DNA from 3 places in the Mesorhizobium sp. M4B.F.Ca.ET.143.01.1.1 genome. Region 3 is predicted to be linked to each of the others. Evidence: predicted binding sites of a transcription regulator. Region 3 holds the regulator's gene; each other region holds the start of a gene.

Region 1 (3,276 bases), on a different contig from region 3:
TCCCAGACGGCAAGGCTCTGCCCTGGATCGTCGGGGAAGTCGGCGACCATGCCGGCAAGCATCGCGGCGTCCTCTATTGCCATGGCGGCGCCCTGCGCCGAGAACGGCGTCATCGCATGCGCGGCGTCGCCAATGAGCGCGATCCCGGCTGGCGTCGTCCAGCGCTGCTGGGCGACGGTATGGATCGGAAACGCCGTCCACGGACTGGCCTGCGCGACAAGCCTTGCCAGCGCCGGCGCCGTGCCGCGCATGGCGCCTGAGAGGATGGCCGGGTCGGCATGGCCGGACCAGCCTTCGGCGATGCGCTCGCCCCTGGTGAAGGCGGCGAGGTTGAAGGCGCTGCCTTGGCTCACCGGATAGGCCACCAGGTGGAAGCCAGGATGCAGAAAGGTGGTGACGCAGTCCGTGGCGCCGACCGTTGCAAAGGCTTCTCCGGCGGCACTTTCAGCCGCGACCGTCGCGCGCCAGGCAAGCTCGCCCGAGAAGCGGCTCTTGCCGAAGCCCGGCTCCATGACGGCGAGCTTTTCGCGAAGCGACGACCAGACGCCGTCGGCGCCGACCAGCAATTGGCCGCTGGCCTCGATCCTGCGCCCATCCGCTTCGACCGTCACCGCAACGCCTTGCGGCGCGTTGGCAAGGCCTGTCACGCGCGCGCCGGTGACAAGTTCGATGTCGCGGCACCCCGCGGCCTGCGCCGTAAGCGCCGCCTGCACGTCGGCGCGGTGCGCGACGAGATAGGGCGCACCCCAACGGCTCTCGCCGGCTTGCCCCAGCGGCACCCGCGCCAATTCCCTGAGCGTCGCGGCGTCCTTCAGCACCACCGCCTCCGGCCGCACGGCATGCGGCAGCAACCGATCGAGCACGCCGAGTTGCCTGAGGATGCGCGTCGCGTTGGGGGAAAGTTGGATGCCGGCGCCGGCCGCTTCGAGTCGCGGCGCCTGTTCGAAAATCTGCACGGGATGGCCGCGTTCGGCGAACGCAATGGCCGCGGTTAACCCGGCGATACCCGCTCCGGCGATGACGACTTGCCGGGAGCGCGCGTCGTCCATCAGATCTGTCGCGAAAGAGTCAGGCGGCCTGGTCGATATAGAGGCAGCCCGGCGGCACCGTTTCCGTCGCCTTCAGCTTCGACGAATAACGGTAGAGCGTCGAGCAATAGGGGCAGACCTTCTCGTTGTCGTCACCCATGTCGAGGAAGACATGCGGATGGTCGAAAGGCGGGTTGGCGCCCGTGCACATGAATTCCCTGACGCCGATGTCGATCGCCGGATGGCCCGCATCGTTCTGGAAATGGGGAATGGAACCGCCTGCCATCGTCGTCTCCAATTTGGTCTCGGCCTGCTTTCGGCCAGTTGCATCTGGATCATAACCGGCCTCTTTGCAAGATCGATGAAATGAAACTGTCGCAAAAGCCTGTCAGAGGATAAGTTGAGCCGGTTAACCGGCTGGAGCATTTTTGCAGCCAGGCGTAGTGCCTGGCGCCACAAGGATGTTCAGGGAAACCGGGGCAGGGGCAAGAGCAGGAATCATGAACGAACTGAAGCCGGTGCAAAGCGAATTCATCACCATCGAGGCGGCAAGCCCGGAAGCCGGCAATCCAGACCGTTTCGTCAATCGCGAGTTCTCCTGGCTGCAGTTCAACCGCCGCGTGCTGGAAGAATCGCTGAATGCGAACCATCCGTTGCTCGAACGGGTCCGCTTTCTGTCGATCTCGGCCGCCAATCTCGACGAGTTCTTCATGGTCCGCGTCGCGGGCCTCGCCGGCCAGGTGCGCGAGGGCATCGCCCTCAAGAGCCCGGACGGCCGCACGCCGGAGCAGCAGCTCGAACAATTGCTGCGCGAGGTCGAGCGCCTGCAGGAAGACCAGCAGAAAAGCCTGTCGGCGCTGATGCAGCTGCTCAACAAGGAAGGCATCGAGAGCATCACGCGCGACGCGCTGACCAAGGACGAGAGGGCCTGGCTGGAAGAACATTTCCAGGATCAGGTGTTCCCGGTGCTGACCCCGCTGTCGATCGACCCGGCGCACCCGTTCCCGTTCATCCCCAATCTCGGCTTCTCGATGGCGCTGCAATTGCGCCACCGCAAGAACGGCGAGGAGATGAGCGCGCTGCTGCGCCTGCCGGTGGCCCTGAAGCGCTTCATCCGCCTGCCCGACCGCAAGAACCATGTCCGCTTCATCCCGCTCGAGGAAGCGGTCGGCCTTTATATCGGCAAGCTTTTCCCGGGCTACGAGGTCAAGGGCTCCGGCACCTTCCGCCTCATCCGCGACAGCGATATCGAGGTCGAGGAAGAGTCCGAGGATCTGGTGCGCCTGTTCGAGACGGCGCTGAAGCGGCGTCGCCGCGGTTCGGTCATCCGCATCGAGTTCGACATGTCGATGCCGCCCGCGCTGCGCGACTTCGTCGCCGGCGAGCTCGGCGTTTCGTCGAGCCGCATCAGCGTCTTGACCGGTCCGCTGGCGCTGAGCCAGATCTCCGAGATCGTCGCCGTCGCGCGCGACGATTTGAAGTTCACGCCCTACAATCCGCGCTTTCCCGAGCGCATCCGCGAGCATGGCGGCGACTGCTTCGCCGCCATCCGCGAGAAGGACATCGTCGTCCACCACCCCTACGAATCCTTCGACGTGGTGGTGCAGTTCCTGCGCCAGGCGATGGCCGACCCGGAAGTGGTGGCGATCAAGCAGACGCTCTACCGCACCTCCAACGACAGCCCGATCGTCCGCGCGCTGGTCGACGCGGCCGAGGCCGGCAAGTCGGTGACGGCGCTGGTCGAGCTCAAGGCGCGCTTCGACGAGGAGGCCAATATCCGCTGGGCACGCGACCTCGAGCGCGCCGGCGTTCAGGTCGTGTTCGGCTTCCTCGAACTGAAGACCCACGCCAAGATGTCGCTGGTGGTGCGGCGCGAGGACGGCAAGCTGCGCAATTACGTGCATCTCGGCACCGGCAACTACCATCCGGTCACGGCCCGCATCTACACCGACCTGTCGTTCTTCACCACCGACGCGACGATCGCGCGCGATGTCGCCCAGCTCTTCAACTTCATCACCGGCTATGCCGAGCCGGCCGAGGAGATGCGGCTGGCGGTCTCGCCGTTCACGCTGCGCAAGCGCATCCTGAAGCACATTTCGGACGAGATCGCCCATGCGCGCGAGGGCCGTCCGGCCCGCATCTGGATGAAGATGAACGCGCTGGTCGATCCGATCATCATCGACGCGCTCTATGACGCCAGCCGCGCCGGCGTCGAGATCGATCTCGTCGTGCGCGGCATCTGCTGCCT
Region 2 (3,276 bases), on a different contig from region 3:
GAGGTCAGGGCCGATGTCCACTATGTGCCGCTGGCCCCCGACTTCTCCGATCTCGCCGACCGGGTGGCCTATTTCGAAAAGCACCCGGCCGAGGCCGAACGCATCGTCGCCGCCGCCAATGCCTATTGCCAGAAGTTCCGCAACGAGCGGGACGAGCAGGCGATCTCGCTGCTCGTCCTCTACAAATATTTCGTGCTCGGCGGCCAGGTCAAACCGGATCCCGAGGTCTGGCGTTTCATAACCGGCTGACCCTTCCGGCGATCAGACGTCGCTGCGGTCGAGCACCAGGTCGGCAGGCCCGAAGCGGCCCTTGGCCGTCAGCTGCTGGTGCCAATAGGGGTAGAGAACCGGCGGCCGGCTGACGGCGTCGAGCCGCGCCCGCTCATCGAAGGACAGCGTCAGGCTGGCGGCGGCGATGTTGTCCTTGAGCTGCGCCTCGCTGCGGGCGCCGATCACCAGCGACGACACCGCCGGCCGGCCGAGCAGCCAGGCGAGCGCCACCTGCGCGCCGGACACGCCCCTGGCCTTGCCGATGTCGACCAGCACGTCGACGATCCGCCACAGCCGGTCCTCGTCGCGGATCGGCGGTTCCGACCAGCCGCCGATCTGGCGGGCGGTCGGACTGTTGCGGTCGTATTTGCCGCTGAGCAGCCCGCCGGCGAGCGGGCTCCACACCAGCACGCCGAGCCCCTGGTCGACCGAGATCGGCAGCAGTTCGTATTCTGCCTCGCGCGCCTCCAGCGTGTAGTGGATCTGCTGGGTGACGAAGCGCGGCTGGTGGCTGCTGTCGCTGATGGCGAGTGCCTTCATCACCTGCCAGCCGGAATAGTTGGAGCACCCGACGTAGCGGATCTTGCCCTGGCTCACCAGCGTGTCGAGCGCGGCGACCGTTTCCTCGAGCGGCGTCACGCCATCCCATTCGTGCAGGAAGTAGATGTCGATGACGTCGGTCTTCAGCCGCTTCAGGCTCTTCTCGCACTCGCGGATCAGGTGGTGGCGCGACAGGCCCTCGTCATTGGGACCCTTGCCGATGCGCATGCGCGCCTTGGAGGCGATCAGCACATCGTCCTTGCGCTTGCCGCCGAGCGCCTCGCCGATGATCTCTTCCGAAATCCCGTTCGAATAGACGTTGGCGGTGTCGATGAGGTTGATGCCGGCATCGATGCAGAGGTCGATCATCCGGCTTGCTTCCTTGAGGTCGGTCTTGCCGACCGCCGCGAAGGCGCCGGCGCCGCCGAATGTCATGGTGCCGAGCGTCAATGTCGAAACCTTCAGCCCGGAACGGCCGAGTGTACGGTATTCCATTTGAGATCCTCGCAATCGCATTGAGAGAGGCGCCACGAATGGGCAGCCCGAATAGGACAGCCTATTTGTAGGACAAGTTGCTCGGCTTGTCGCCCCATCGCGGCGACCGGTCGATCACATCTGCAGCAGCGGCATTGCAATAAAACCGTCATTGCCGGCCTTTATTGAAGTCGGCTCAGGATGGCGAACGGAGAAGCACGATGAGCGAACTGAAACCGAATTCCGGAGCCAGGGACTGGCTGGAAGCCGAACTCGCCGACACGCTCGACGAGGACTACGAGCTCGAGATATCGGAGCCGGCGCTGTCGCTCGAGATCGCCAAGATCTACAAGGAGTCGCATCCGCCCTCGATCGAACGCATGCAATATTTCCGAGACTTGCTGCGGCTCCAGTCCGAACTGATCAAGCTGCAGTCCTGGGTGGCCTATCACAAGAAGAAGGTCGTGGTGGTCTTCGAGGGCCGCGACTCCGCCGGCAAGGGCGGCGTCATCAAGCGCATCACGCAGCGGCTCAATCCGCGCATCTGCCGTGTCGTGGCGCTGCCGGCGCCGACCGAGCGCGAGAAATCGCAATGGTATTTCCAGCGCTACGTGCCGCATCTGCCGGCCGGCGGCGAGATCGTGCTGTTCGACCGCTCCTGGTACAACCGCTCCGGCGTCGAGCGGGTGATGGGCTTCGCCGGGCCGGACCAGGTCGAAGAGTTCTTCCACGACGTGCCGGAATTCGAGCGCATGCTGGTGCGCTCCGGCATCACCCTGGTCAAATACTGGTTCTCGATAACCGACGAGGAGCAGCAGATGCGCTTCCTGATGCGCATCCATGATCCGATGAAGCAGTGGAAGCTGTCGCCGATGGACCTGCAATCGCGCGTGCGCTGGGAGCAGTATACCAAGGCCAAGGAAGAAACCTTCGCCCGCACCAACATTCCCGAGGCGCCATGGTTCATCGTCGAAGGCAACGACAAGAAGCGCGCCCGGCTGAACTGCATCGACCATCTCCTGCAGCAGTTTCCCTATGAGGAGGTGCCGCATGAGGAGATCACGCTGCCGGAGCGCGTCTTCAACCCCGAATACGAGCGCCAGGTGCTGCCGCGCGAGCTTTACGTGCCGGAGAAGTATTGAGCACCTTTTTTCCTTCTCCCCGTTTCACGGGGAGAAGGTGCCCGAAGGGCGGATGAGGGGCAGCGCCGACGCCAGCGATTGAGCCTTAGTTCGCGGTCAGCGGCTTATCGCCAATCTCCAACCGGCAGCGCTGCCCCTCATTGCCCTGCCGGGCATTTCTCCCCGTGAACGGGGAGAAAGAGCTGTAATCACGCCCGCTCAATCACCACATGCGTAGCGAGTGGCGTCGCCACCTGCTCGGTGCACTGGTAGCCAAGGCCCGGCATGTCCAGGCCGGCGAAAAGATGCTCGCCCTTGCCGAGCAGCACCGGCGATATCGCCAGGTGCATCTCGTCGATGAGCCGCTCCTGCAGATACTGCCGGACGGTCGAAACGCCGCCGCCGACGCGCACATCCTTGCCGGCGGCCGCCTCCCTGGCCTGTTCCAGCGCCGAATGGATGCTGTCGGTGACGAAATAGAACGTCGTCCCACCTTCCATCTCGATCGGCGCGCGTTTGTGGTGCGTGAGCACGAAAGTCGGCACGTGATAGGGCGGGTTGTCACCCCACCAGCCTTTCCAGCTGTCGTCCGGCCAGTCGCCGCGGATCGGTCCGAACATGTTGCGGCCGAGGATCCAGGCGCCGACATTCTCGAAGCTGCGCGCCGCGAACGCGTCGTCGGTGTCGGTGGTGCCGCCGTCCTGGCCCATCACAACCTTGCGAAAAAAGCGGGTGCCGATCATCCATTTGTGGAGGTTCTCGCCGCCGATACCGAGCGGGTTGGCGAGATCCTGGTCAGGGCCGGCCCCGAAGCCGTCGAGCGACAGGGTGAAAGCATTGACACGAAGTTTCGACATGCTACCTCCTTCAT
Region 3 (3,276 bases):
GGCGCCCTGCGAGATCAGGCTTTCGACGTCGGTCAACTGCTTGCCCGGATTGGACTGCGCGTCGGCGGAAATATACTTGTCGCCGGCCGCCTCGATGGCCTTCTTCATCGCCGCTTCATCGGTCTTCCAGCGCTCTTCCTGGAAGTTCGACCAGGAAACGCCGATCACCTTGTCCTTCGCCTCGGCGACCGACGCGAGCGTCAACGACAAGGCGACACCCGCCAGCATGGCGGTTGCGAATTTCTTCATGATATCCTCCCTGCGCCATTGCGGCGCGACCCAGACTGGCCCTGAGGCCGGCATCGAGGCTTTTTTTCGAGCCTCGAAAAAAATATGATCCAACGCCGGAGCGCTGTCAACAACGATTCTCATCGATTCCGAGGCCTCGGCGAATTTTTTTCGAGCTCCGGAATAAATAAATGACAGGCTGGCCCGCTTCTGCCACTATTCATACGGTGTCGCCGACGGCCTTCGAAATCAAAAACGGCCGCGACGACCGGGAGGAAGGCAAAGCATGTCGGTTGGAATCCGCCACGACGATCTGCGCCGACGCAACCGGGCGATGGTTATTTCGGCCGTGCGCCGCGCCGGCCAGCCGTCGCGTACCGAGATCGCCGCCACCACCGGCCTCAGCCATTCGACCATCTCGGCGATCTCGTCCGACCTGATCCAGGAAGGCATTCTGACCGAGAGCAAGCCAAACGAGGCTGTTTCGCTGAAGCGCGGCCGGCCGCAGGTCGGGCTTGCCCTCAATCCGGAAGCCACGGCGGTGATGACGGTGGTCCTGTCGCTGAACTTCCTTTCCGTCGCTGTCATCGACTATGCCGGGCAGGTCATTGCCGAGGAGCAGCGCCGCCTCGACACGGCGATCATGCCGCGCGACGAGCTGATCGGCGAATGCGTGGCCATCGTCCGGCGCCGTTTCGAGGATCCCGACCTCGACGTCCGCGGCGTCGCCCGCATCGCCATGGGCATCCAGGGCATCACCGACACCCATGCCCGCGCCATGTTGTGGTCGCCGATCACGCCGCAGACCGACATCGCCTTCGCCGACATTCTGGAAGCCGAATTTGGCGTTCCGGCCACCATGGAGAATGACTGCAACATGATGGCGGTGGCCTTGCAGTGGCGCGATCCCGAGCGGTACCGCGACGACTTCATTGCCATCCTGCTCTCGCACGGCATCGGCATGGGGCTGGTGCTGAAGGGAGAGCTGTTCACCGGCACCCATTCCTCCGGCGGCGAATTCGGCCACATGATCCACCGGCCGGGCGGCGCGCTCTGCCGCTGCGGCCGGCGCGGCTGCGTCGAGGCCTATGCCGGCAACTATGCGATCTGGCGCAATGCCAAGCAGATGGGCGAGGACGCCGAGCCGGTCGATGTCAGCGACGCCGACATGCGCTCGCTCGCCGCCAGGGCGCGCGCCGGCGACGGCCCGGAGCGCCAGGCCTACCGCAAGGCCGGCGAGGCGCTCGGCTTCGGCCTCGGCAGCCTGTTCGCGCTGATCGATCCAGCTCCCGTCGCCATGGTCGGCGTCAGCGCCGCCGCCTTCGATCTGATCGAGCCGGCGCTGCGCGAGGCGATCGCCCAGACCGCCGGCGGCCAGCATTCGAAGTCGATCTCCTTCGACACCGAGCCGAACGAATTGCCGCTCATCCGCGAAGGCTGCGCCATGCGCGCACTGACCTTCGTCGACCAGGAGATTTTCGCGCCGGGCGTGCAGGTGAAAGGCGGCGCCACCGGGAAGAACGTGGCCTGAGCGTCAATCTTCCCTGATCGCGTAGCCCGCGCCCCGGATGGTGCGGATGACGTCAGGCATGCGGCCATTGTTGACCGCCTTGCGCAGGCGGCCGACATGCACGTCGACCGTGCGCTCGTCGATGTAGATCGTCTCGCCCCAGACATTGTCGAGCAGCTGGCTGCGCGAGAACACCCGGCCGGGATGCCGCATCATGAATTCGAGCAGGCGGAACTCGGTCGGTCCGAGCCGGATTTCGCTCTTCTTGCGGTACACCCGGTGCGACTCGCGATCGAGCACGATGTCGCCGACCTTCAGCATGCTGGACAGGACTTCCGGCTTGGCGCGGCGCAGCAGCGCCTTGACGCGCGCCATGAACTCCGGCGTCGAGAACGGCTTGACCAGATAGTCGTCGGCGCCGGTGGAGAGGCCGCGCACCCGGTCGCTTTCCTCGCCGCGCGCCGTCAGCATGATGATCGGCAGCCGCTCGGTCTCCGGCCGCATCCTGAGGCGCCGGCAGAGCTCGATGCCGGAAACCGCCGGCACCATCCAGTCGAGCACCAGGAGGTCGGGCACGTTTTCCTGCAGCCGGATTTCGGCCTCGTCGCCGCGTGTCACCACCTCGACCTGGTAGCCTTCCGATTCAAGATTGTAGCGGAGCAGCACCCCCAGCGGCTCCTCGTCCTCCACCACCATGATGCGTGGCGCGATCATCGGCCCGTCACCCTTCTTCTCAGGCCGGCGCCGACATCGCCGTCTCGTCCAGCTTCGGACGATTGGCGGGCAGTTGCTGGCCGGTCAGCACGTAGTAGGCGTTCTCGGCGATGTTGGTGACATGGTCGCCGATGCGCTCCAGATTCTTGGCGCAGAACAACAGATGCGTGCAAGCGGTGATGTTGCGCGGATCTTCCATCATGTAGGTCAAAAGTTCGCGGAACACCGAGGTGTATTTAACGTCGATGCGCTCGTCGTCGTTGCGGAGCTTGGCAAGCGCCGCGGCATCAGCGGCGGCATATTCCTCGATGACCCCCTGCACCTGGATCAGCACCAGCTGCGCCATGCCGTCGATGGAATGCGAAAGGTCGCGCGGCGTGACGCTGAGACCGACGGTGCCGACGCGCTTGGCGATGTTCTTGGCGAGGTCGCCGATGCGTTCGAGGTCGCCCGCCATGCGGATCGAGCCGACCACGGCGCGCAGATCGTTGGCCATCGGCTGCCGCTTGGCGATCAGTGTGATGGCGCGGTCGTCGAGTTCGCGCTGGCGCGCGTCCATGATGGCGTCGTCGGACACCACGCGCTGCGCCAGGGCGTTGTCGGAATTGAGCAGCGCCCGCGTCGAGCCGGCGACCATCGAGCGGGCGAGATCGCCCATGTCGGAGATCAGCTTGCTGATGGCGCCGAGATCCTCGTCGAAAGACGCAACCGTATGATGTTCACCCATGATCCTGTCCTCGTGCTTGGAAATCAGCCGAACCGGCCGGTGATGTAGTCCTGGGTGCGCTTGTCGTCGGGGTTGGTGAACATCTTGTCGGTGGCGC

Evidence for each region. The regulator PhoB, encoded in region 3, activates phosphate uptake and scavenging genes when phosphate is short. The targets are predictions, from matches to a motif close to TGTCATNNANCTGTCAT.
Region 1: the regulator PhoB is predicted to act here: its motif matches at 1,391-1,407, upstream of EN786_RS22025 (RNA degradosome polyphosphate kinase).
Region 2: the regulator PhoB is predicted to act here: its motif matches at 1,441-1,457, upstream of ppk2 (polyphosphate kinase 2).

The regions. Positions count from the first base shown of each region.
Region 1 covers NZ_SRSR01000009.1:41,749-45,024, forward strand. The annotation lists gene EN786_RS22015 (FAD-dependent monooxygenase) at 1-1,049, opposite strand, end outside; gene EN786_RS22020 (zinc-finger domain-containing protein) at 1,069-1,314, opposite strand; gene EN786_RS22025 (RNA degradosome polyphosphate kinase) at 1,529-3,276, shown strand, end outside.
Region 2 covers NZ_SRSR01000004.1:494,244-497,519, reverse strand. The annotation lists gene EN786_RS13355 (glycosyl transferase family 90) at 1-249, shown strand, start outside; gene EN786_RS13350 (aldo/keto reductase) at 262-1,305, opposite strand; gene ppk2 (polyphosphate kinase 2) at 1,506-2,426, shown strand; gene EN786_RS13340 (dihydrofolate reductase family protein) at 2,615-3,262, opposite strand.
Region 3 covers NZ_SRSR01000005.1:208,619-211,894, forward strand. The annotation lists gene xylF (D-xylose ABC transporter substrate-binding protein) at 1-249, opposite strand, end outside; gene EN786_RS14595 (ROK family protein) at 515-1,759, shown strand; gene phoB (phosphate regulon transcriptional regulator PhoB) at 1,763-2,452, opposite strand; gene phoU (phosphate signaling complex protein PhoU) at 2,472-3,179, opposite strand; gene pstB (phosphate ABC transporter ATP-binding protein PstB) at 3,203-3,276, opposite strand, start outside.